One region of the Salinicoccus sp. RF5 genome, then DNA from elsewhere that is predicted to be linked to it. Evidence: riboswitches for the same ligand, from Rfam matches in the RefSeq annotation. Region 1 holds a riboswitch; the other holds the start of a gene.
The links. A riboswitch is a leader RNA that binds a small molecule or an ion and turns the genes downstream of it on or off. The one in region 1 is predicted to bind lysine.
Positions count from the first base shown of each region.

Region 2: it holds a riboswitch for lysine, as region 1 does, so the genes downstream of both, LLU09_RS05850 (Na+/H+ antiporter NhaC family protein) here and LLU09_RS01360 (aspartate kinase) in region 1, are expected to answer to the same signal.

Region 1 covers NZ_JAJGRC010000001.1:244,207-256,771, forward strand. The annotation lists gene pepF (oligoendopeptidase F) at 1-219, shown strand, start outside; gene LLU09_RS01345 (CvfB family protein) at 245-1,117, opposite strand; gene LLU09_RS01350 (NAD-dependent protein deacylase) at 1,114-1,857, opposite strand; gene LLU09_RS01355 (ABC-F family ATP-binding cassette domain-containing protein) at 1,942-3,546, shown strand; lysine riboswitch at 3,631-3,810, shown strand; gene LLU09_RS01360 (aspartate kinase) at 3,888-5,090, shown strand; gene LLU09_RS01365 (aspartate-semialdehyde dehydrogenase) at 5,108-6,103, shown strand; gene dapA (4-hydroxy-tetrahydrodipicolinate synthase) at 6,096-6,992, shown strand; gene dapB (4-hydroxy-tetrahydrodipicolinate reductase) at 6,989-7,717, shown strand; gene dapD (2,3,4,5-tetrahydropyridine-2,6-dicarboxylate N-acetyltransferase) at 7,722-8,438, shown strand; gene LLU09_RS01385 (M20 metallopeptidase family protein) at 8,431-9,567, shown strand; gene LLU09_RS01390 (alanine racemase) at 9,584-10,672, shown strand; gene lysA (diaminopimelate decarboxylase) at 10,650-11,912, shown strand; gene cspA (cold shock protein CspA) at 12,009-12,209, opposite strand; gene LLU09_RS01405 (DUF1033 family protein) at 12,389-12,565, opposite strand, start outside.
Region 2 covers NZ_JAJGRC010000001.1:1,124,284-1,136,848, forward strand. The annotation lists gene LLU09_RS05820 (2-hydroxyacid dehydrogenase) at 1-478, opposite strand, end outside; gene LLU09_RS05825 (TIGR01457 family HAD-type hydrolase) at 479-1,243, opposite strand; gene LLU09_RS05830 (DUF86 domain-containing protein) at 1,233-1,664, opposite strand; gene LLU09_RS05835 (DUF3055 domain-containing protein) at 1,753-2,019, shown strand; gene LLU09_RS05840 (YutD family protein) at 2,080-2,496, opposite strand; gene lipA (lipoyl synthase) at 2,502-3,422, opposite strand; gene LLU09_RS05850 (Na+/H+ antiporter NhaC family protein) at 3,565-5,157, opposite strand; lysine riboswitch at 5,241-5,403, opposite strand; gene LLU09_RS05855 (bifunctional metallophosphatase/5'-nucleotidase) at 5,451-6,767, opposite strand; gene LLU09_RS05860 (sulfite exporter TauE/SafE family protein) at 6,778-7,599, opposite strand; gene LLU09_RS05865 (DUF72 domain-containing protein) at 7,673-8,521, opposite strand; gene LLU09_RS05870 (cupin domain-containing protein) at 8,778-9,203, shown strand; gene LLU09_RS05875 (ABC transporter ATP-binding protein) at 9,307-10,011, shown strand; gene LLU09_RS05880 (ABC transporter permease) at 10,008-10,772, shown strand; gene LLU09_RS05885 (hypothetical protein) at 11,080-11,376, opposite strand; gene LLU09_RS05890 (thioredoxin family protein) at 11,398-11,955, opposite strand; gene LLU09_RS05895 (EamA family transporter) at 12,085-12,565, shown strand, end outside.

The DNA of each region.
Region 1 (12,565 bases):
ATTGCGACCGCAATGAGCAAGCGGGTGCTGAACGAAGGGCAGCCTGCCGTCGATGACTGGCTGAAGGTGCTCAAGTCCGGAGGCACGAAATCGCCTGTCGAACTGGCCCAGATGGCGGGTGTCGATGTAACGACGGACCAGCCACTGCGTGATACGATCGATTATATCGGGGAACTTGTGGATCAGCTTGAAGCACTGACGGAAGAGATAGGAGAATAGAAAAAACGGTAATCGAAATTTTCGATTACCGTTTTTCTTTGAGCACCGTCTCCCTGGAAGTCTGTTCTACTTTCCCCTCCTTCATCAGGCGGCCGAGTGCGCGCTTGAATGAGCCCTTCGACATGTTGAATGCCTCTTTGATGTCTTCTGGTGAACTTTTGTCGTTCAACGGCATGCGTCCGCCATTTTTAGTGATGTAGTCCAGAAGCTTCTCGCTGTCGGCATCCATCTTCTTGTATGCCTGCTGGATGAAGGAACCATTGATTTCACCCTTGTCATTGATGCCGATCACCCTGAACTTCTTAAGCTCGCCAAGCCTCGGCTCATCCTCACGTTCGCTCTCATGGACAAACACCTTATGGCCTTCTTCGGTCAGAAGGAATGTACCGATGCGGAGCAGGCGGTACGGACGCCCTTCCATCCATTTGTTCTTCAGTTCCTCGAACTTGGATGCTTCAACCGGCGTAAAGCGTTCTGCTGCTTCATTTTCAGTGATGAGCCTGCCATACAGCTGGCTGTCGCTTTCCGCCCTCAGTTTGAGATAAAGCTTGTCGCCCTCCTTCGGCCACACGCTCTTCACTTTGGGAAGGTCGATCCACGGCACCAGTATCTCCCTCGGTATGCCGATGTCCACAAAGGCCCCCTCCCTATTCACTTCCGTCACAGTGGCATAACCATACTGTTCGACGGAAGCATCAGGGACGACGGGCGCAGCAAACAGTTCGCCACTTCTATTCGGGTAGATGAAGGCGCTGATTTCCTCGCCGATTTCATACTCCCTGTCTGAAGTCGATGCGTTCATCCGGATGTAGAGTGCATCCTCCGTCTTCAGATGATAAGTGGACCCTTCCTTTTTAATCACTTCCAAAAATTGTACTGTACCTGATATCTGGTTCATAAACTATCTCCTTCATTATTATATATCTTTTCGATCACTTCGGTCATATCCTCATTGAGCACAAGGTCTGCGTCCAAATCGAAGGGTGTTTCATCCCTGTTGATGATGACCAGGTGGCTGCCGTTGAAATAGTTGATGAGGAATGCTGCAGGGTTCACGAGCAGCGATGAGCCCATCACCACCAGTGTATCTGCCTTCGCCAGTTTGTCTATTGCAGAATTTATGACGGTCTCATCCAGCATTTCCCCATAGAGTACGATGTCCGGCCTGATCACACTGCCGCATGCACAATGGGCGATATCTTTGCCCATGACGTCCTGCTTCGGGTATTCCCTGCTGCATGAAATGCAGTAGAACCGGTTGAGCGACCCATGGAGTTCATCCACATTCCGGCTGCCTGCATCGTGATGCAACCCGTCTATGTTCTGGGTGATGACTCCGAGCGACCGCCCTGCCATTTCTTCATGGGCAATGAAATCATGGACGATGTTCGGCGCCTTGTCTGCAAGCATCAGGCGCTTCCTGTAGAAACGGATGAAACTTTCCGGATCATCCTCCAGGTGATCCCTGCTCAAAAGGTATTCCGGCGAATGGCCTGCCCTGCTGATCTCATCGAACAGGCCACCCATACTTCTGAAATCGGGGATGCCGCTTTTGACCGACACCCCTGCACCAGTGAAAAATACGGTACGACGACTCTCATCCATTATTGTGGAAAATCGGCGCAATTCGTGCTCCATTGGTATCCGCCCTCCTAGAATTATATTTCAATGGTACCATAAATGTGTTATCATCGCTTAAGAATATACTAAAGGAGAATGCCTATGCTACAGGTTATAGATGTTAGTCTGAGGTTTGGCGACCGCAAACTGTTTGAAGATGTAAATATAAAGTTCACTCCGGGCAACTGCTACGGGCTGATCGGTGCGAATGGTGCCGGAAAATCCACATTCCTCAAGATACTTTCAGGAGAAATGGAGGCGCAGACCGGCCATGTGAGCATGGGGAAGGATGAGCGTCTTGCAGTCCTGAAACAGGACCATTTCGGATACGAGGAATACCGTGTGCTGGATGTTGTAATGATGGGCCACGCAAAACTTTGGGAAGTCATGAATGAAAAGAATGAAATATATATGAAGCCGGACTTCTCCGATGAGGATGGAATACGTGCTGCAGAACTCGAAGGCGAATACGGCGAAATGGGCGGCTGGACGGCCGAATCCGATGCTGAAAGCCTGCTGCATGGCCTCGGCATAGATTCAACCCTCGTGGACAAGAACATGTCCGAGCTCGAAAACAATCAGAAAGTCAAAGTCCTGCTTGCACAAAGCCTGTTCGGCAACCCTGATGTCCTGCTCCTCGATGAGCCGACCAACGGCCTCGACATACAGGCGATCCAATGGCTTGAAGAATTCCTCATCAATTTCGACAATACTGTCATCGTGGTTTCCCACGACCGTCATTTCCTTAATAATGTGTGTACACATATTGCCGACCTCGACTTCGGAAAGATACAGCTGTATGTAGGCAACTATGATTTCTGGTACCAATCCAGCCAACTGGCGCTGCAGATGGCCCAGGATCAGAACAAGAAGAAGGAAGAGAAAATCAAGGAACTGAAGGACTTCGTTGCACGGTTCAGTGCGAATGCCTCCAAATCCAAGCAGGCGACAAGCCGTAAGAAGACGCTTGAGAAGATTGAACTCGATGACATCAAGCCATCTTCCAGAAGGTACCCGTTTGTGAAGTTCACGCCTGAACGTGAAATCGGCAACGACCTGCTCTATGTAAAAGGGCTCACGCACAGTGTCGACGGAAACAAAGTGCTGGATAACGTCAGCTTCACACTCGATCCATATGACAAGGCCGTCCTGATCGGCTCCTCTGAAATTGCACGCACCACCCTCCTCCGTATCCTGGCCGGTGAAGTCACTCCGGATGAAGGTGAAGTCAAATGGGGCGTGACGACAAGCCAGAGCTATATGCCGAAGGACAACTCGGAATATTTCGAAGGCGTTGATACGAACCTTGTCGACTGGCTGCGCCAGTATGCGCCACCCGAAGAACAGACGGAAACCTTCCTGAGAGGCTTCCTCGGAAGGATGCTCTTCAGCGGCGAAGAAGCCAAGAAGAAGGCAAGCGTATTATCCGGTGGGGAAAAAGTCCGTGCAATGCTGTCGAAGATGATGCTCTCAAAGGCGAACGTCATCCTGCTCGACGAACCGACCAACCACCTGGACCTCGAAAGCATCACTGCAGTGAATGACGGACTGAAAGACTTCAAGGGCTCCATCATCTTCACTTCCCATGACTTTGAATTCATCAACACGATCACGAACAAGGTCATTGAACTGAAGGACTCCGGTGCAATCGTCAAAGAGTCCACCTATGAGGAATACCTGAAAGACCAGGGTCTCATAAAATCATAATTTATGGACAATTCCATATATTTTGAGGAAAGTAGTTTACATGCATTGGTTATGTATGTATAATGGCATTTATAAAATTAAATATCAGTTGGATGAGGCGCATCAATCATCAGTAGCCACTTAATATATAGTCTGCGAACTTTAAGTGTGTGAAAGGGTGCGATGCCGAAATGGCCTGCCGTTGCAGCGGCAAGCCATTGGATTTGAGGGTTAAGAGCTCCAGGTCTGTCATTATTTTTACAATAATGGAGTGCATCACTTGTGTATAGATCAGAACAAGTCCGGCATTCCGCCGGGCTTGTTTTTTTAGTTTGAGTGAGTGCTTCCCTACAGGAGGACATATGGAAACGAGCGTTTTGAAATTTGGAGGAACATCTGTCGGTGATTTCGACAAGATAAAGGAAATTGCGAATGAATTGAAATCAAGGGTGTCCAGGGGCGAGAAGCTGATCGTCGTAGTCAGTGCAATGGGTGGTACTACAGATGAGCTGCTGTTGAACGCAAACAGCCTCTCCTCCACTCCCAAGGAGGATCATGTGGCACTGCTTCTGACGACAGGAGAACAGCAGACGATCTCCTACCTCTCGATCATCCTCGATGACCTGGGCATCCGGACAAAGGCGATGACAGGCTATCAGGCAGGCATAAAGACATTTGGCGGCCACATGAAAAGCAGGATCGCGGATATTGACCAGAAGCATCTGGAAGCCGCATTGGATAACCACGATGTCGTCGTAATCGCCGGATTCCAGGGCATCAACGATGAAATGGAGATCACCACACTCGGCCGCGGAGGTTCCGACACGACAGCGGTGGCCATAGCAGCCCGGTGCAACATGCCGTGTGAAATATATACGGATGTGGATGGTGTCTATGCGACCGACCCGCGTGTATATGAAGAGGCAGGAAGGATCTATGAAATCACCTACGATGAAATGATGGAAATGAGTGCCCTCGGGGCAGGCGTTCTTGAAACACGGTGCATAGAGATCGCAAAGAACCATTCGATCCCCCTCTACTTGGGCCGCACACTATCAGATGAGAAAGGAACATGGATCATGGAAGATACACAAGTTCTCGAAAGGAAGGCAGTAACCGGTGTGGCGCTCGACAGTGACATCATTCATGTCACCCTGTACGAACCGGAAAGGGAGTCGACCCTCATCTTCGATCTTTTCGAAAAGTTCGAGGCCCATGACATCAACATCGATATGATCTCCCAGGTGGTGAACAGTGAAGGGTTCCAGTTGTCCTTCACCGTCAAGGGAAATGAATCCTATCGCCTGGATGAGATATTCGAAGCGGTCGAACGCCTCCACCCGGAGATGGTGATGGATGTCAGGACAAACCACTCAAAAGTTTCAATCATCGGTTCCGGGATGCGTGATATGACCGGTGTCGCCTCACGGGCGTTCATGGCATTGCAGCAGGCCGGCATCCCCTTCTATCAGACGACGACTTCGGAAATCAGCATTTCCTATGTCGTGGATGGTGAAAAGGACAGGCAGGCAGTCGAAGTATTGGCGAAAAAATTCAATCTATAAAATCAGGAGGAATCATTATGGTCAAGGTAGCAATAGTTGGAGCGACGGGTGTCGTCGGAAGTAAAATGATAGAAATGTTCGAACAGTACGAGATAGCAGCAGATGAGCTTGTCCTCTTCTCTTCCCCACGATCTGCAGGCAAGGAGGTCGAGGTGCAGGGACAGATGTATACAGTCCGGGAATTGACTGAGGAAGCGGCAAAGGAAGGCTTCGATTATGTCATCATGAGTGCCGGCGGCGGTACAAGCAAGCACTTCGCCCCACTATTTGAAGAAGGCGGCGCGATTGTGATAGACAACTCAAGCCAATGGCGGATGCATGAGGACATCGACCTGATCGTACCGGAAATCAACAGGCCCGTCCTTGACCGCAGGATCATCGCCAACCCGAACTGCTCCACAATCCAGTCTGTTGTCGCCCTTCAGCCGCTGAAGGAGAAATTTGGCCTCAAGAGGGTGCATTACACGACATACCAGGCAGTATCCGGCTCGGGTGTCGGCGGCCTGCGCGACCTTGAAGAAGGGGCGAAGGGAGAAGCGCCGACGACCTACCCGCACCCAATCCATGATAATGTCCTTCCGCATATAGACGTCTTCCAGGAAGATGGCTATACGAAAGAGGAAAGGAAGATGATCGACGAAACACAGAAGATCCTGAGCCAGCCAGACCTCGCCGTTACAGCAACTTGCGTCCGCGTACCTGTTACAAACAGCCATGCCGTGCAGATCAACGTCACTCTGGACAAGGAAGCGACGGTCGAAGAAGTGCGTGAAGCATTCAAGGGCATTCCCCATATCAAACTGGTGGACAACCCGGAGAACAATGAGTATCCGACTCCCCTTGACAGCACTGGAAAAAGCGAAGTCTTCGTCGGGCGCATCCGCAAGGACGAGTCACTCGAAAACACATTCCATATATGGTGTACAGCAGACAACCTTCTCAAAGGCGCAGCGCAGAATACGGTACAGATCCTAAAAATGATGATGGAAACGGAGAGTGTTCAAAATGGATAGCGATATTATTTTTGAAGGTATTGGCGTAGCAATCACGACCCCTCTGACGAATGACGAAGTGGATTATGCGGCGTTCAGGAAGCATATCGAGTATCTGATCGACAACAATGTCCAGGCGATCATCGTAAATGGTACAACCGGCGAGTCCCCTACACTGTCTTCAGAGGAAGCGCGCGAACTGCTCAAGGTGGGTGTGGATACGGTCGCAGGCAGGGTTCCTGTCATCGCAGGCACCGGTACAAACTCGACCCGTGCCAGCATAGAACTGTCCAAATATGCAGCAGAGATCGGCGCAGATGCCTTGATGCTCATTACGCCCTACTACAACAAAAGCAATCAGAGCGGCCTCTATCAGCATTTCACCAAAATTGCAGACAGCACGGAGCTTCCGGTCGTCCTCTACAACGTCCCTGGCAGGACGGGCATGACCATCGAGCCGGATACGGTTGCAGAACTGAGCAGGCATCCGCACATCGTGGCATTGAAAGATGCTGTGGGCAACCTCGAATACACCAAAGAAGTGCTCGAACTGACGTCAGACCAGAATTTCATCCTTTACAGCGGTAATGACGACAATATGCACGATTTCTGCCAGCTGGGTGGAAAAGGACTGATTTCGGTCGTCGGCAACATCATTCCGGGCGAGCTTCAGGAAGTCTATGAAAGCATAAAGAATGGCAGCGGGGATTCACAAGAGAAGTTCGACGCCCTGATGCCGATGATCGAAGCCGTACAGGTGGATGTCAATCCGATTCCTGTCAAAGCGATGACGAGTGAACTTGGTTTCGGCAATTATGAACTCAGGTTGCCGCTTGTTCCCCTCGAAGAGGAGGCATTGAATGAAGTGATTCAGACAATGAGAAAATTCAAGGAGGGTTCCTTCGTATGAAGATCCTTCTCATAGGCTACGGCACAATGAACAAAATCACAGCAAGACTTGCCGAGGAAGAGGGTCATGAGATAGTCGGAATCATCGCAGGCAGCGGCAAGGATGCCCCCTACCCTGCGTTCGGGACGATTGACGCGGCAGAGGCCGATGTCGCTATCGACTTCTCGCATCCAGAGCTTCTGCTCCCACTGCTTGAGGATGAGGTGAAGACGCCCCTCGTAATCGCCACGACGGGGCAGAAGGAGGAAATCGTCTCCATACTGAAGGAAAAAAGCACTTCCCTGCCGGTATTCTTCAGTGCCAATATGAGCTACGGTGTCCATGTGATGAATACGCTGCTCAAGAAGGCGTTGACGATGCTGGATGAATTCGACCTGGAGATGGTGGAACGCCACCACAACAAAAAGGTCGATGCACCAAGCGGCACCCTCGTCAAGCTGCTGGATACGGCTCTGGAGCACCGCGATGAAAGTTATCCGGTCTATGACAGATCCAATGTCCACGAGAAGCGGAAGAAGGAAGAAATCGGCGTCAGTGCGATCCGTGGCGGTTCCATTGTAGGTACGCATGATGTTATATTTGCCAAAGATGATGAAGTCATCGAAATCACCCATCAGGCGCAATCCAAGGAAATATTTGCGAATGGCGCACTCAAGGCCGCAAATGTCCTGGTCAATCGTCCGAACGGCTTTTACGACTACAATAATTTATTCGAGGAGAGATAGGAAAATGGAAAACTTTACAGCAGAAGAAATCATCCAGTACATCAGTAATGCACACAAGGTGACGCCAGTGAAAGTCTACGTCAACGGAAACTTTGAAGGCGTGGAATTCCCGGATACACTCAAGGTGTTCGGCAGCGAAACATCAAAGACGATCTTTGCAGATCTGGCGGACTGGAAAGCATTTGAAGAGTACAACAAGGACATCATCACAGACATTGAAGTTGAAATGGACAGAAGGAACTCTGCGATTCCGCTGAAAGACCTGTCAGAAACAAATGCACGCATAGAGCCGGGCGCGTTCATCCGTGAGAATGCAGTGATTGAAGATGGTGCAGTCGTCATGATGGGTGCAACGATCAATATCGGTGCAATCGTCGGTGAAGGCACTATGGTTGATATGAATGCCTCCCTCGGCGGACGTGCTGTTACAGGGAAGAATGTCCATGTGGGTGCAGGATCGGTACTCGCCGGCGTCATAGAGCCGCCAAGTGCTTCCCCGGTAGTCATTGAAGATGATGTTCTGATCGGTGCAAATGCCGTCATCCTTGAAGGTGTAAGAGTTGGAAAAGGTGCGATTGTAGCGGCAGGCGCAATTGTTACGGATGATGTTCCAGCAGGAGCGGTTGTAGCAGGCACACCTGCAAAAGTCATCAAGCAGTCCCAGGATGTTGACAGCTCCAAGAGGGAAATCGTTTCAGCTCTGAGGAAGCTTAATGACTGATCTTGAATTTGTGACTGAACACAGACGGATGCTGCATCAGCATCCTGAAACGAGCATGCAGGAGTATAGGACGACCGAATACATCATTGAATTCCTGCAGCAGATGGAAATACCTTTTGAACGGCCTCTTGAAACAGGGGCCGTTGCTCATCTCTCAGGAAACTCCAATCGGACGATCGCCTTCAGAGCGGATATAGATGCCCTGCCGATACAGGAGGAGAATGATGTATCCTACCGCAGCACAGAAGATCATGCCATGCATGCGTGTGGGCATGACGGCCATACGGCGGCCCTGATGCTTTTTGCCAAACGCTGTAAAGCTTTGCATGATGCAGGAGAACTGAAGCATAATGTCATATTCATTTTCCAGCCTTCCGAGGAGACAGCGGCAGGCGCCAATCAGCTGATTGATGCATGGCAGCCTGAGGAAGAAATCGAAGCGGTGTTCGGTGTCCATATGATGCCGAATGAGGATGAGGGCAAAGTGGTGCTCCGGGATGGCGAAATCACTGCAAGTGCAACTGAGTTCCGTTTCTACGTGGATGGACGGTCGGCCCATGTGGCGGCGAAGCATGACGGTGTATCAGCGATAGAGACACTGCTTCACCTCACGACGCAGCTGACACAGCTCCAGCACTTCCACCTGAATGGGCTGAACCGAAACATCATCCATATCGGAAACTTGAATGCAGGTGAAGCCATCAACACTGTTGCAAGCAGAGGCTACCTCGAAGGTACGATACGGACTTATGAGATGACGGATCTTGAGGCGATAAAGGAACGGATGGAAACATTAGCCCGCACGGCCACTGAACTGTTCAGCTCCAAGGTGGAGGTCACCTTCAATGAGGGTTATCCGCCGGTGATGAATGTGGATGCGCTGAGGCCGTCTGTAGAAGCGGCCCTGACTGCCATCGATATTAACATCATCGACAGTGAAAAACCCTACCTGTTCGGGGAGGACTTCAGTTTCTACAACCGGATTGCGCCCTCCTATTTCATATTTTTCGGAAGCCGTAATGAGGAGAAGGGATTTACAAGCAGCCTGCATACATCGACATTCGATTTCGATGAAGCGGTATTGGTGAAAGTCGCAGATTATTATGAAGCACTGATGGAAGAATTATAAGAAGGAAGTGGATGGAATGGGTGGCATACTCACAATAGACAGAAAACAGTTCATACAGACAGCCGAAGCGGCAACAGTAGGCAAAGATGTCATAGCTGTTGTCAAAAACAACGCATACAATTATGGTCTGGAATTTTCAGTAAGGGCATTTCTTGAGGCTGGCATCCATTCGTTCGCTACCACTTCAATGGATGAAGCGCTTGAGATCAGGAGGATTTCAAGCGAGGCGATGGTTTTCCTGATGAATCCGACCTATGAACTTGATACCGTCAGGGAGAATGGCTTCCATATCACCCTGCCCTCCCTCGAATATTATCATGAGTATAGGGAGGCGCTCTCCGGCATCAGTGTACATCTGGAATATGCAGGGCTCTTCAACCGTTCCGGCTTCAGCACATCTGAAGAGATGGTTGAAGTCATCAATGATGCCCATGCCCTCCCCCGGCATGCAAGGGTGGATATTGCAGGCATCTGGACCCACTTCGGCTATGCCGATGAACTGGATATGGAAGAATACGAAGTGGAAAGGGAATTATGGATGACGCTCCTTTCAGATGTCCTGGCGACAGGACATGAGTTCGATTATATCCATTCCCAGAACAGTGCAAGCTTTGCGCGTGACGGCCTGTTCAATGGCCACACCCATCTGAGGCTCGGCATCGCCCTGTACGGCTCACGACCCTATGCATCACTGCCTGCCGAAAATTACATGCAGAGTCTGACTCTGAAGGCGCCGATCGTCCAGCTGAGAAGACTTTCAGCCAACCAGAAGTGCGGTTACGGCGGGAGCTACCAGCCTGAAAACGATGCAAAGATCGCAGTGGTCGATATCGGCTATGGGGACGGCATCCTGAGAAAGCGCGCCGACTTCGACTGCATGATCAATGGGAAACGCTATGCGATCAAGGCTTTGATGATGAGCCATATGATTGTGGAAGTGGATGAAGATGTGACACTTGATGACGAAGTCATCATGTACAGCAATGATCTGCGGATCGACGACTACACGGCACTGGGTGCAGGGGCAAATTCCGAGCAACTGGGTGCGCTGAACTACAACTCTCTAAAAAAGGTGATTTTAAATGACACTAGCGTATATCAATGATGAACTGCACTTGAACGGCCATTCCCTGAAAGGTTTGGCAGCACAGTATGGGACTCCCCTATTCGTCTATGACGAAGATGCACTTCGCAGCCAATGCAGAAGGTTCCACAGTGTTTTTGAAGGGGAAGCGCTGGATTATTCCATTTCGTATGCTTCAAAAGCCTTCACTTCCATACAGATGGTCAAACTTCTTGAAGAGGAGAATATGAAGCTAGACGTCGTTTCTGCGGGTGAGCTCTATACGGCACTCGAGGCAGGATTCCCGGCTGCAGACATACACTTCCATGGAAACAACAAGACGGCTGAAGAAATCGAATATGCACTTGAAATGGGTATCGGCCTGTTCGTGGTGGATGCGGTGGATGAAGTCGCGCTGATCGACAGGTTGGCTGATCACCCTGTGGACGTGCTGCTCAGAATCAATCCGGGCATCGATGTAAACACACATTCCTATATCCAGACCGGCCAGGAAGACAGCAAGTTCGGACTGTCGATCCACAATGGTACTGCTGAAGCGGCAATCGACATGATACATAAAAGCGACAAGTTGAATTTCAAGGGCGTCCATTATCATCTGGGCTCGCAGATCTCGGAAGAAGGTCCTTTCCTGAAAGCACTCGATGTCGTTTTCGAATGGCTGTCCAACGCCTCCATCGATGTTGAGATATTGAATATGGGCGGCGGCTATGGTGTCCGCTACACTGAAGCGGATGTAAGGTTTCCTATCGAGGAAGGCTTCTCAAGGATCATCAGTAAGCTGAAGACCCTTGCTGCCGAATATGACATCGCCCTCCCCTACATCATGATAGAGCCTGGACGTTCAATTGCGGCAGAAGCCGGTACGACCATTTATGAAGTTGGGGTCGTAAAGGATATTCCAGGCGTCTCAAGGTATGTATCGATTGATGGCGGAATGAGTGATCACATACGGACGCCACTGTATGATGCCGAATATGAGGTGTTGACTGTAGAGGCCGGTGACGGGGAAAGCATCGATTCACATGTCGTTGGCAAGCTGTGTGAATCTGGAGATATCATCGGCAAAAACCTTCCTCTTCCGGAGGACATCAGCCGAGGTGATCTGGTTGCGGTCGCTACCACAGGGGCCTACCACTACTCCATGGCTTCAAATTACAATCAGATGAGGAAACCGGCTGTCGTATTCGTCACTGAGGACAATGTAAGGGAAGTCATCAGGAGACAGAGTCTGAAACAGCTTGTTCAAAACGATGTGTTATAAAATAAAAAGAGCCCGTGGGCTCTTTTTTAATATAAAAAAACCTGGGACAAGCCCAGGTTTGGATGATACAAATCAATTTTTTTAAATAGATTTATATTAGAGTTTAACAACGTTTGCAGCTTGTGGGCCGCGGTCGCCTTCAACAACTTCGAATTCTACAGACTGACCTTCTTCAAGGGATTTGTATCCTTCTTGGTTGATAGCGGAGAAGTGTACGAATACGTCGTTTTCACCCTCGATTTCGATGAAGCCAAAACCTTTTTCTGCATTGAACCATTTTACTGTACCTTGTTTCATTAATTAAATCCTCCAGTGACGATATTCAATAGCATAACCCATATAGCATAGAAATGTATGGTACATACAATTTCTTATATGGAGAATACTTATTGATATCTCAATTATAAGGCATATGAGCCGGATTTGCAAATCATTCTTTATCTATTTTATAATTTTTTATGAATATTCTAATAATATTATGCAATTAATTCCCCGTCTTTAAGCATCATCGGTGTATAGAAAATCTGGAGATCTTCCCCGCAGTCTTCACAATTCTCCATCTCACAGCTATTGAAGAAGGCAAGAAGGCTGTATTTTCCTTCTTTGAATGAATGGAACTGTTCTTTCATTTTCTGTATGAGGTCCCTGTATGC
Region 2 (12,565 bases), 880 kb from region 1:
CCGCGCCGATCGAGCCCATGCCGAATATGCCGACCGTCTTGCCGAAAACATCCGTGCCTGCCATATGGTAGGGGCTCCAGCCGGACCATTCCCCTGCCATCAGCTCACGGTTCGCCTCCAGTACACGGCGTGCGGCCGTCAGCATGAGCGTGAATGCCAGTTCGGCAGTCGTTTCCGTCAGCACATCCGGCGTGTTCGTAATGACGACCTCATTGGCTCTGGCCGCCTCCAGGTCGATATTGTCGAAACCGACCGCCAGGTTCGCCACCACCTTGAGTTTCTCGGCATTTTCCAGCATCTCGCGGTCGACCTTGTCGCTGAGCATGGTCATCACGCCGTGGGCATCTTTCGTCTCTTCGAGGAAACGTTCGCGCGGCATCGGCTGCTCATCTTCGTTCCATACAACCACTTCAAAATCCTTCTTAAGTTTTTCAATCATGTTCGGGTTGATCTTTCTGGTGATCACAATCTTCTTCATTTACATTACACTCCATTCCTTCAGGTGATCGATCATATATTCAGGCTGTCTTTCCTGTTTCTTCACTTCCTCGGCCGATGTGACCCCCGTATTGACGTGAAGGGTGTGCACCCCGTTGTCGAGGCCGGTGCGTATATCCGTGTCATAATTATCCCCGACGAGCAGCACCCTATCCTTCGGCAGCCCGAGCGTAGAGACTGCCGCCTCCAGTATGATCCCCTCAGGCTTTCCGATTACAATCGGCTCTATCCCGGTCGTACTGACGAGTACCGACACCAGGGAACCGTTTCCCGGCACAAGGCCTGCTTCCGTCGGAAACTTCCGGTCCGGGTTTGTGGAGATCAGCTTCGCCCCTTCCGCAATCAACAGGGCACCGCGGGACAGTTTGTCATAATTGATTTCCCTGTCGAGCCCCATAACCACATAATCCACATCATCATCCGCCAGTATGAACCCCGACTCTGCGAGTGTCGACTTCAAGCTTTCTGAACCGATGACATGAATGCGTGCACCGGGCTGTTCATTCTCAAGATAGGCGGCTGTCGCCATCGCTGAAGTGTAGAGGGTTTCCGGATGGATGTCGAATCCCATGTCGATCAGCTTCTGGGCCGCCTCCTGCTGGGTCTTCGTCGCATTGTTGGTCAGGAATACATAGGGCATGCCGTTCCTGTTGAGCCTGTCGATGAAATCGATGGCCCCGTCTATGACCGTGTTACCGTTGTACATCGTCCCGTCAAGGTCGATGAGATACCCTTCATACTTCATGCTGGTCTCCCTTGAATGCGGTGATGGTCTGCCCCTCATTTTCAAAGAAGGCAAAGACGTTCCCCTTGAAATCCTTGTACGCCGCCAAGTGCGCCTGGAATTCCTTCTTCATCGCCTCGTGGTCGAGCTTTGTATAATTACGCGTAAGCTCGCTGCGCCATGTGAATGTTTCGCTGAAATGGCGGTTGTCATCCGACGGGATCACACCTTCATTCTCCATGATGTCCATGACGTCCTGGTAACTCCCCGGATCCCTCAGGATGAATGCATCGATGATCATGTTGCCGACATCCACCACCGCTTCGATCAGCATATGGCATGTGCGCTCGAGCGCAAGCCCTTCGGCCCTGTCGAACCCGGCTGTGAGCCCTTCTATATAGTCCAATCTTTCAAGCAGTATATCCTTATCTACAAAATACATCCAGCGACACTCCCATAATCGTTCTTTTGTAACTCTTACAATAATATGATAGCATAATTCCAGTATACTTGAACTGGAGGGGACCCCTTTGATCGACTTCTTTCTATATGATGAATCAGAAGACACCTATACACGCTATGTCAGTTTCGTCGGTGACCATGGGCGGTACGACCTCGCCATCATCCAGACGGCCCGCTATTTCGGCAAAAGTCTGGTACTGAATACACAGGGCAACCGCTTCGGCATCATCGGCCCGGATGATCTCGAAGAGGAGGGATACATCGCCCATATACTCGGATACACCGATGATGAAGCTTCGGAAGTGGAGGCGTTCCTCTCTGAGGTCATCGTCTGACGAAAGTACAGCTCCATATAAGAATCAAGCCTGCTCCCCTGATGGGGAAGCAGGCTTTTTTCATTTCCCATCCACAGGCTGGTGGGCGGCGAGTGTCTTGTTTTTCTTTGGTTCCGGCCTGCTGGCCGCTCGGCCCTGTTCATCCGATGAAGTTTCGGTTCTGGAACTTTCTGCCTCCGCTTCCTGTCCGGCCTTCATTTCCGATTTCGGTATTTTGCGCAGTACGAAGTAGGCGCATCCGAAATTGCAGTACTCATAGAGGTAATCCTGTATCGCGCTGTATTTCTTGTCGCGCTCCACCTTCGATTTGCCGTCCCGGTAGAAGCCGGTCAGCCTGAGTTTCTCATAGCCGATGTCCCCAACGATATAATCATATTTATTCAGCACTTCACTGTACTTCTTCTTAAATTGTTCTTCATCAAAAGCATCCCGGTAATCTTCCACCAGTTCAAAATGCATATGATCTATCGTAATCATAGTACTTACTCACCTTTCAATAGTTCATCACCTTTGGCCTGCCTCGCCTTGGCAGCTTCATTCACCTGCTCGTCGGCATGATAGCTCGAACGCACCATCGGTCCCGCTTCACAGTGCTTGAATCCCTTTTCCATGGCCACTTTCCTGAGCTTGCCGAATTCAAGCGGCGTATAGTACTTCTGCACTTTGAGGTGCTTCCTTGAAGGCTGAAGGTACTGGCCGATCGTCAATATGTCGACGTCATTCGCACGGAGGTCGTCCATCGTCTGGTGGAGCTCCTCTACCGTCTCACCGAGACCGACCATGATGCTTGATTTCGTCGGGATGTCCGGATACATCTCCTTGGAACGCCTGAGCAGTTCAAGCGTCCGGTGATACTTTGCCTTCGCACGGACCCTCGGCGTCAGGCGCTCGACCGTCTCGATGTTATGGTTCAGTATATCCGGCTTCGCATCCATCAGTGTCCTGAGGTTATCATACTCCCCACCCATATCCGATGGCAATACTTCTATTGTAGTAAATGGATTCTCCTCGCGGACTTTCCTCACCGTCTCCGCGTATACCCTGGAACCGCCATCCTTCAGGTCATCCCTTGCGACCGCGGTGATGACGACGTGCTTAAGGTTCATCAATTTCACGGATTCTGCGACGCGGTTCGGCTCGTCCCAGTCAAGTTCATTCGGCAGCCCCGTCTTGACTGCACAGAACCGGCAGGCACGTGTGCATATCGCACCCAAAATCATGAAGGTGGCTGTACGGCGCTCCGCCCAGCATTCGTGTATGTTTGGACATTTCGCCTCTTCACATACTGTATGTAGGTTCTTCTCACGCATCATCTTCTTCAGACCAGTATAGTTTTTGTTCGTGTTCAGCTTGATCTTCAGCCAATCCGGCTTCCTCAGGATCTCTTCATTTTTTGTAGCCAATTTACAATGCCCTCCTTAATGAAATCAATATCATGTTCATGTTATCATAATTATTCGAATAAAGTGGCAAAAACAAAAAATTCTTCGTTATGGCTCCAGCACATTAAAGAAGCCCCCACACGCGGGTGGGGGCTGATATGCTCTATGATCCTGCGCTCTCCTTGGCGATCGGTGTATGGACGACTTTGGAGACGACCACAACGATGATGAGGAGCACCAGCAGTGTCAGAAGGGCAAGCGGAAGGCTTGATGTCAGACCAAGCACCAGATACCCGGCCAGCGCGATCATCGCGGAGCCGATCGCATATGGCAACTGCGTCATTACATGGACGATGTGGTTGCAGCCTGCACCTGTCGAGGAGAGGATCGTCGAGTCGGATATCGGTGAACAATGGTCACCGAACACTGCACCTGCGAGCACTGCTGCGATGCTCGGCAGCAGCAGATCCGTCGCATCGAGTGAAATCATGATTTCACCTGTAATCGGGATGAGGATGCCGAACGATCCCCAGCTCGTCCCCGTGGCCAGCGCCATCAGACAGGCGACCGCAAAGACGACCGCAAGCAGGATGCCTGTCGGCATATTCGAACTTTCGACCATGGAACCAAGCAGTTCGCCGGTGCCGAGTTGGCCGATCAGGTCACCGATCATCCATGCCAGCGTCAGCACGAGTATCGCCGGGAACATGGCCATGAAACCGGTCTTCACACCGAGCCATATCTCCGTTTTGCCGAAGGCATTGTCGCTGCGTGTGTACCTGAAGAAGTAAAATAGGCTCAGCGACAGTCCGACGATGCCCCCGATGACGAGGGAGTGGGTAACGAGCGTATTTTCGAAGATGCTGAAGATATCCATGGAACCGCCTGTGGCTGCACCTGTGACGAACATCGCTATGATGACCGTAAAGGCGAGTCCCAGGATCGGCACGATCAGCGCCTTGGCAGACCCCTGCTGATGGACGGGCAGTTCCTCATCCGTCTCACCAGGTACCTCACGCGTGTCCCCGACCACCTGTCCATCATTGATTGCGAGGGATTCATGCTTCCGCATCGCTCCGATGTCGAAGCGTGTAAGGATGACGATGAACATCATCGCCACTGCAGTCAGCACATAGAAGTTCATCGGTATCATATAGACGAATGCCTGGAATGGCGTCACTGCCACCATGCCCGCTGCGGCAATCAGCGGGGCCACAAGCCCCATGATGCCGGCGCCCCAGCTTGAAATCGGGGCAATGACGGAAATCGGAGATGCCGTCGTATCGATCAGATAAGCAAGTTTGGCACGGGAGACATTGTATTTGTCCGTCAGGGGCTTTGCCACCTGGCCCACGATCAACGCACTGAAGTAGTCATCGATGAAGACGATGATGCCGAGCAGTGCAGTAGCCATGTTGGCACCCTTCCGGGATTTCACCTTCGTCAGTGCCCAGGCCGTGAAGGCCCTTGCCCCGCCCGACATATTGATGAATGCAGTCATGATGCCGAGCAGACTGAGGAAGATGAGGATGAAGGCATTCCACGTATTGATGGCGCCCCCATCGACGAAGATGATTGCGAAGCTGTTCCATATCATCCGCAATGTCTCCATTATATCCGCACCCGCAACGACAAACGCCGAAGTGAGGATGCCGACACCGAGGCTGATGCCCACTTTGCGCGTCAGCACCACAAGCAGCAGCGTAAGGAGCGGCGGGATGAGGGAGATGTACTCCCAGTTCAATATACTTTCCATATATATCCTCCTGAAAAAACTATTTAGATCATAAAAAAGACGTCACAGCAGCATTACAGAATCAGCCACCGTGACGTCAATCACCAATATGTAGCGCATCATCGTAATGACAGTATCAGGACTCTTCGACCTGATCCCAGGATGTCACCCCGCCGGATGCACCCTTCGGCAACTGCCCCTTTCCAGGAGTTCAAAGCATGCCTGCTCCCTCCTGTACTCATGGCCGTTGCGACCTCTACTTTCCGTTCTTCAATTGTCATAGAATATTATAGCATAAACTGCATACTTTTCAACTATAATTCCGTGCGGTACATCTTGACGATTTCCCTCAGGAACTCGGGCATCTTATAGACCTTCTTCGAATATCTGAACTGCGGGAATATCCTGCCGAATGTATACATGTCCAGTGTGCCGAGCTTATAGTGCCGGCGGTCATCGATCCGTTCACCATTGATGTAGTATTCGCGTTCCGACTGGATATAGCCGATATTGTCCGTGACGAAGCAGCCGAATATATCACCGCGGAAGCCGAGCCCCCGGATGATGTCATCCTTGAACTCATGCTTCGACGCCTGATTGAACACTTCCTTCAGCTCACGTCCGGTCAATTCGATCTGGACCGTGTTGATCGCGTGCGGCAGCACCTTATGCAGATCATATTCCGTCAAGGTCCCGCCCTCGAAGGACTTCGCAATGAGCCCCGTATGGAGCAGGCTCGCATCACTGTCCGTGAACAGCCTGAGCATGCGGGCCAATGCCATGATGAACCGGCTGGTGGAATAGAGGGTCCGTTCGATCGGCGGCGCCTCTTCCTTGACGACCGTCGACATCATGTCCCGGCCGATTTCATAATAATGGTCGTCACTGCTCGACAGCAGATCGGTGTCGTAGAGCCGGGCATGCTTGCGGATGAGTGTGCGCCCTTCAAACTCCAGCGTCACCTCCCCCACAAAATCCCCGAATCTTCCGGCAGCGGCAAGCAGCGTATCGCCGATCCACTCACCCTCTTCGAAATAATGGTGTGTATGTGAACTCAATATGACATCTATCTCAGGAAACATCATTGCGAGGGATTCATCATCATAGCGTCCGAGATGGCTCATCATGACGATGCAGTCGACCTCTGTATTGATCTCCGTGATGGCTTTCAAAATCCACTCGAAAGCCTCCGACACTTCCCAGCCCAACGCCTTGTAGAAGGGCGTAAATTCGACCGTTGCGGCGATGAAACCGAATTTGATGCCATTGATCTCCTTGATGACATACGGTTTGAAGTATGGGGAGGTGCTCCCCACCTCACGAAGGTTGGCACAGATGACATCGAAATCCGCGTCGTCGTACAGTGTCTTCAGGTCCTCCTTCTGGAGGGTGATCCCTTCGTTGTTGCCGATTGTAGCAATATCGCATCCGGCTTCGTTGAGGATCTCCACATTGCCCTTGCCGAGTGTCGCCTCGGTATAGGGATGGGAGCGGTCCGCGTGGTCTCCAAGGTCGACATACACCATATCCTGCTTGTACTGCCGTTTCTTGTTGTCGAGAAAATCCTTTATCTTCAAATAGTTGTACAGATGACTATGTATGTCATTTGTATGAAAAAGCTTCACTTCCATCCAATCACCTCTAAATGATGGTCTGTAGAATCATATATACGCCGAGCAGCAGAAGGACTGTGCGCAGCACGACAACGAGCGAATCGGAATTGAAGCGGTGGTTGGCCATTACGCCGATTTTGGCCCCGATGAATGCGGCGGGAACGATGAAGACCGCGTACCAGAAGTCCACATTACCCTGCAGTATGTGTCCGGCTGCAGCAGCCGAGCCGGAAAAGAAGACCATCATCATGCTGGTGCCGATGGCGATCGTCGCCGGCATACGGAAGACGAGCAGCATCAGCGGCGTCATCAGTGCACCACCGCCAATGCCGAAAAGCCCGGTGAAGAAGCCCACCACAAATGTCGAGATGACGGCGATATAGGCCGGAAATCCATAGTGGTGGACCTCCCCCATGTTGTCCACGTGGGGTTCCATATACCGTTCATCCTGAAAGATGGAAATGGGTTTTATCCTGTCCCTCACGATGAGCAGGGTGCTCAGGAATATGAGGAATATGCCGAAGTACAGATTGAAGCTGTCTATGGTGAAGAGACGGCTGGCATACGACCCGATGAAAGCCCCGGGCATGATGCCGAGCAGGAAGAGCCGGCCATTCTTCCAGTCCACCTGGTTGCTTCGTCCGTAGGAGATCATCGCCGACAATCCGATGACGATCAGGATGATGCTCGAAGTGCCGACTGCACTCTGCGGTGTGATGCGGTCCAGGATCCCCATGTTGATGCCGAAGAATATGAGCAGCGGAACGATGATTACCCCGCCGCCGATACCAACGAGTGCGCCAAGGGCAGAAGCGGCAAGCCCGATCAATATAAGAATGATAAATTCCATAAGCGTGGCTCCTTTGAAAGACCAGGAGATCCTGGCTGTAATTGTGCATCAGAAATCTTCTTCCCCCTTACTGCTAGAACAGCTTCAACTGTTTCGGGGAAAGCCCTTCATACCGTATATCCATCATTGACATGAAATCCTGTGCATTTCCTGCGGCATGGCCGCCGGAATTGTTGTTGAACACGATGTAGATGTCCTTCGTCTTGTGCTTGAGGATTTCGACCTGCCGCTTCAGCCATTCCAATTCTTCTTCGTTGTAGTCGTAAAGATACCTGACGGTCCGCCATTCCTGGCTGCTGCGGTCCTTCTGTGTCCAGCCGTGGACGTTGCGCCCATGCAGCCTGATGAATGCCGTCCGGTCCGTCACCCGGTTGACGAATGGGATGCTGCCGATGCCGGCCTGCGGTTCATCACAGATGCTGTGGATCATGCCGTTGGCGTCGAGGAATGACAATGTCTCCTCCCGGTAGCGCGTCTCGAACCATGTCTGGTTTCTGAACTCTACCGCCACCTTATATGGTTCAAGCTGTTCCTTCGCATACTTTACATAGCGTATATTCTTATGTGTACAATCGAACCATGGGGGGAACTGCAGCAGGACGAATCCGAGCTTTCCAGCCTGTTCCATCGGGCGCAGCATATCCCGGAATGCGCTGAAGACATCCCTGATGGAGTCGTAGTGGTCGCGGTAGTCGCTGTGCCCCGTCATATACTGGTGTGCCTTGACGACAAACTTGAACTTGCCCGGCGTTTCATTGCACCATTTTTCAACCGTTGAAGTACGCTGAATCGCATAGTATGTCGCATCCAATTCAACGATGGGGAAATGGGAGGCATAGGCCTGCAGCTTATCCTTCTTATTTACAAGGTCGGTATACAGATCGTCGTGATCGCCCCAACCTGTCAATCCAATATAGATCATAGAAATCACCTTAATTTATTGTAACATAATTCGGTCTGCCATTTGTATAAAGTCCCCATCAGAGATGCTACGCCAAATATATTATTTATAATAATTACAATCTATGTTATAGTTTATTTATAATTATTATAAATAATATGAGCATCTCTTTTGTCGATGACGGGAAGTTGATATAAGATGGTAGTTGAAAACGCAGCGATTATGGTTGTTTATATTCATATATAAATAATAAAAGCATCTTAAGGAGATGACTCCAATGGTTCTTGATCTGAAGGACTATGGAAACGACCCATTTGTAATCAACATCGACGACGCTACACTGCAGAACGAAGATTACCGCGTTGCACTATGGACGGGTGAGGAAATCCAGATTACGCTCATGTCCATTCCGCCCGGCGGGGACATCGGTGGGGAGGTCCATGAAGGGCACGACCAGTTCCTGCGCCTCGAAGCTGGACACGGCAAGGTGATCATGGGGGATTCCGAAGATGAAATCACTTTTGAAAAGGAAGTCGGCCCGGATGAGGTCATCCTGATTCCAAAAGGCAAGTTCCACAATGTGATGACTGTCGGCGATGAACCGATGAAGCTCTATTCAATCTACGGCCCGGCACACCATCCCCAAGGAACCAGACAGGCGACGAAAGAGATCGCCATGGAGGAAGAATCAGACCATCACTGACCCCACCCCCAATGCAGGAAACAGCCATGCAGGTGCATGGCTGCATCATTCCTGCCATTGAAGAACCATCCCTGCCACTCTAATGTATAAGGAGCACATTCCCATGACTATAATAGAATTCAAAAACGTCAGCCACAATGACATTCTACATAATATTACCGGCCACTTTAACGAGGGGCGCATCACAACCTTCGTCGGACCCAGTGGTGCAGGAAAGACCACATGCCTGAAGCACATCAACGGTCTGCTGTCGCCCGATTCCGGAGAGATATTCTTCAGGGGCGAGAACATTGCTGATATGGATATGATCGAATTGAGGAAGCGCATCGGCATGGCCTTCCAGAGTGCACCAATGATCGGCGGCACCGTCTATGACAACCTCAACCTTCCAAAAGCCATCTTCGGTGAGACAATCGATGAGGCGCATGCCCTCGAGTGCCTCGAACGTGTCGACCTCGGCGGCATCCCGCTCGATCAGAATGTAAAGTCACTTTCCGGCGGGGAGAAGAGCCGCATCTCCATCGCACGCACGCTCGTCAACCGCCCCGAGGTCCTGCTCCTCGATGAGATCACTGCGAGCCTCGACTACCGGATGGTGAAGGAGGTCGAACGGCTGATCATCCGCCTGCAGCGCGAAAATAATGTCACCGTCATCTGGATCACCCACGACCTCGATCAGGCACGCCGGGTCAGCGATGACATGTGGTTCCTCAGAAGTGGAGAGCTGATCGAATTCGGGGACGCCTCCTTCATCGACCAGTCGGATAATCCGCTCATCAGAAAATTTGTGGAGGGGGAAGAACTTTGAGTTATGCACAGCTTGCACTGTCCCTGATATTCATCGCCATCCCGCTCGGCTTGGCGATCGTGCTCAAACTCGGACTTGAAAAGGATATCATCATCGCCACCATCCGTTCGATTATACAGCTGCTGATCATCGGATACATCCTCACCTTCGTCTTCGAAAGCGACAGTCCGATCTTCATCATACTGATGATCATGCTCATGATCGCCGCTGCCACACAGAACATCATCAAGAAGGGGGACGGCATTCCGGGCATCACCTGGATGATCGTCCTTACCCTCATCGTTGTCGAAACGGTGACGATGGGTATCATGCTGAGTTTCGGCATCATCCCTTTCGCTCCGGAAGAAGTCATCCCGATCAGCGGCATGGTCATCGGCAACTGTATGGTGCTGTCCCTGCTCTTCCTCAACAAATTCAAGGATGAGGTCGACCGCAGTGATGAAACCATCGAACTCATCCTGTCCATGGGCGGCCAGCCAAAAGTCGCCATCGACAAGAGTCTGAAGTCTGCAATCCAGACCAGCATGATTCCGACGATAGAAGCCCAGAAGACCATGGGGCTCGTCCAGTTGCCGGGCATGATGAGCGGCCTCATCATCGGCGGCGCCGATCCGATGGAAGCCGTCATGTACCAGCTGCTGATCCTGTTCCTCATACTGACCACCGCAGCCATGTCCTCCGTCATGGTCGGATATATGGCCTATCCGAAACTGTTCAACCAGAAGATGCAGTTCATCGGTCTTCAGTATAAAACAAAATAGATTTCGAATCCGCTTCCGGTTGGAGGCGGATTTTTTATTTTTATGGGGCGGATGGGTGGTGGAGGGTGTTTAACTCGCCGTCGTTCTGGTTGCGACGGTGAATTAAACCTCCAACTCGCCGTCGTTCTGGTTGCGACGGTGAATTAAACCTCCAACTCGCCATCGTTCCGCCTGCGACGGTGAATTAAGCCCGCAACTCGCCCTCGTTCCGCCTGCGATGGTGAATTAAACCCGCAACTCGCCCTCGTTCCGCCTGCGATGGTGAATTAAGCCCGCAACTCGCCCTCGTTCCGCCTGCGATGGTGAGTTAAGTCTCTAACTTGCCGTCGTTTTGGTTGCGACGGTGAATTAAACCTCCAACTCGCCGTCGTTCTGGCTGCGATGGTGAATTAAGCCCGCAACTCGCCGTCGTTCTGGCTGCGATGGTGAATTGGACAAAAAAAGGTGCACAAATGTGCACCTTTCTACCTGCTATCTTCTGTAACTTCTCCATAGCGTACTGCGATAATGTGACGGCGCCCGCAATGACACCGGTCATTACTCCTTCTACAAACAAACCGAGCAGACCTCCTGCAATCACATATGTTGTCACCCTATTCTTCATACATCAAACCTCTTTTCATGACTACAGCTTTTCCCCGAGGGTCTCTTTTATGCTTTCGTATGTGGCCTGCCAGAATGTCTCATCACTAATAAAGCGCGAAGTCAGCGTCTGGATGGCTTCCTTGAACTGGGCATCGTATTCCGGCGCATCCTTTTCCGGCAACCCGGCCATCAGCTGGTCGACTGCTGTCTGCACCGTTTCTGAACGCGGGCCCCAGTGCGCGACTTCTTCCCCGTCTTCATCAATGAAGATGAAGATGGGGATCGAACGGGATCTGCCGTTCGTCAAATACTGATCCATCAGTTCGAGATTGCTGTCCCTCAGCAACATACGTACTTCCATGTGGCTCTTTTCGGCCAGGTGCAGCAGTATCGGGATGTTCATCATGGCATCACCGCACCAGTCCTCGGTAAGGACGATGACCCGGAGTTTCCGGTTTTCCAGCTGCCTGAAAAAGTTTTCGTCATCCGGAACCTGGAATTCATCGTATACCTTCTGCAGGTTCTCCCTGTGCTTTTCCATATCTTCTATATAGACTTCTGCTGTCATTGCCTGATCATACCAATGTTCGAGCGGCATCTTCTCTCCTCCAATATTCCTTTATCATCCCGATTATATCATTCCCTCGTACACCCAACTAATAAATGGGCATTGTATTTTTTGATGCCCTGGACTATCCTTTTAATAATAGAGAAGGGAGGCACAAGTATGGAATCGAATTCGAAGCACCTCAGGGGCCTGATTTTTGTACTGCTCGGTGCAACATTATGGGGCGTCGGAGGTACAGCTTCTGACTATATTTTCAGGAACACGCCGGTCACTGTGGAATGGTATGTGGCATTCCGCCTGACGGTGAGCGGCATCATCCTTCTTTTTGCATATTGGCTGTTTTCACGGAAACAGCAGCCTGTCCGGCTCGACCGCCGCACCCTTGGCATGCTGATCATCTATAGCCTCCTCGGCATGACGATGGTGCAGTATTCATTTATGGCGGCAATCGGTTACGGCAATGCCGCCATTGCAACGGTGCTTCAGTATACGGGTCCAATCTACATCATCCTGTGGCTGATCATCCGCAAATATGCAAAATGGACGTTCGCCGACGCCTTCATCATTCTCGGCATCATCACTGGCGTTGTGCTTCTTGCAACAAATGGAGACCTCTCAAGGCTGGTCGTCTCACCTCCCG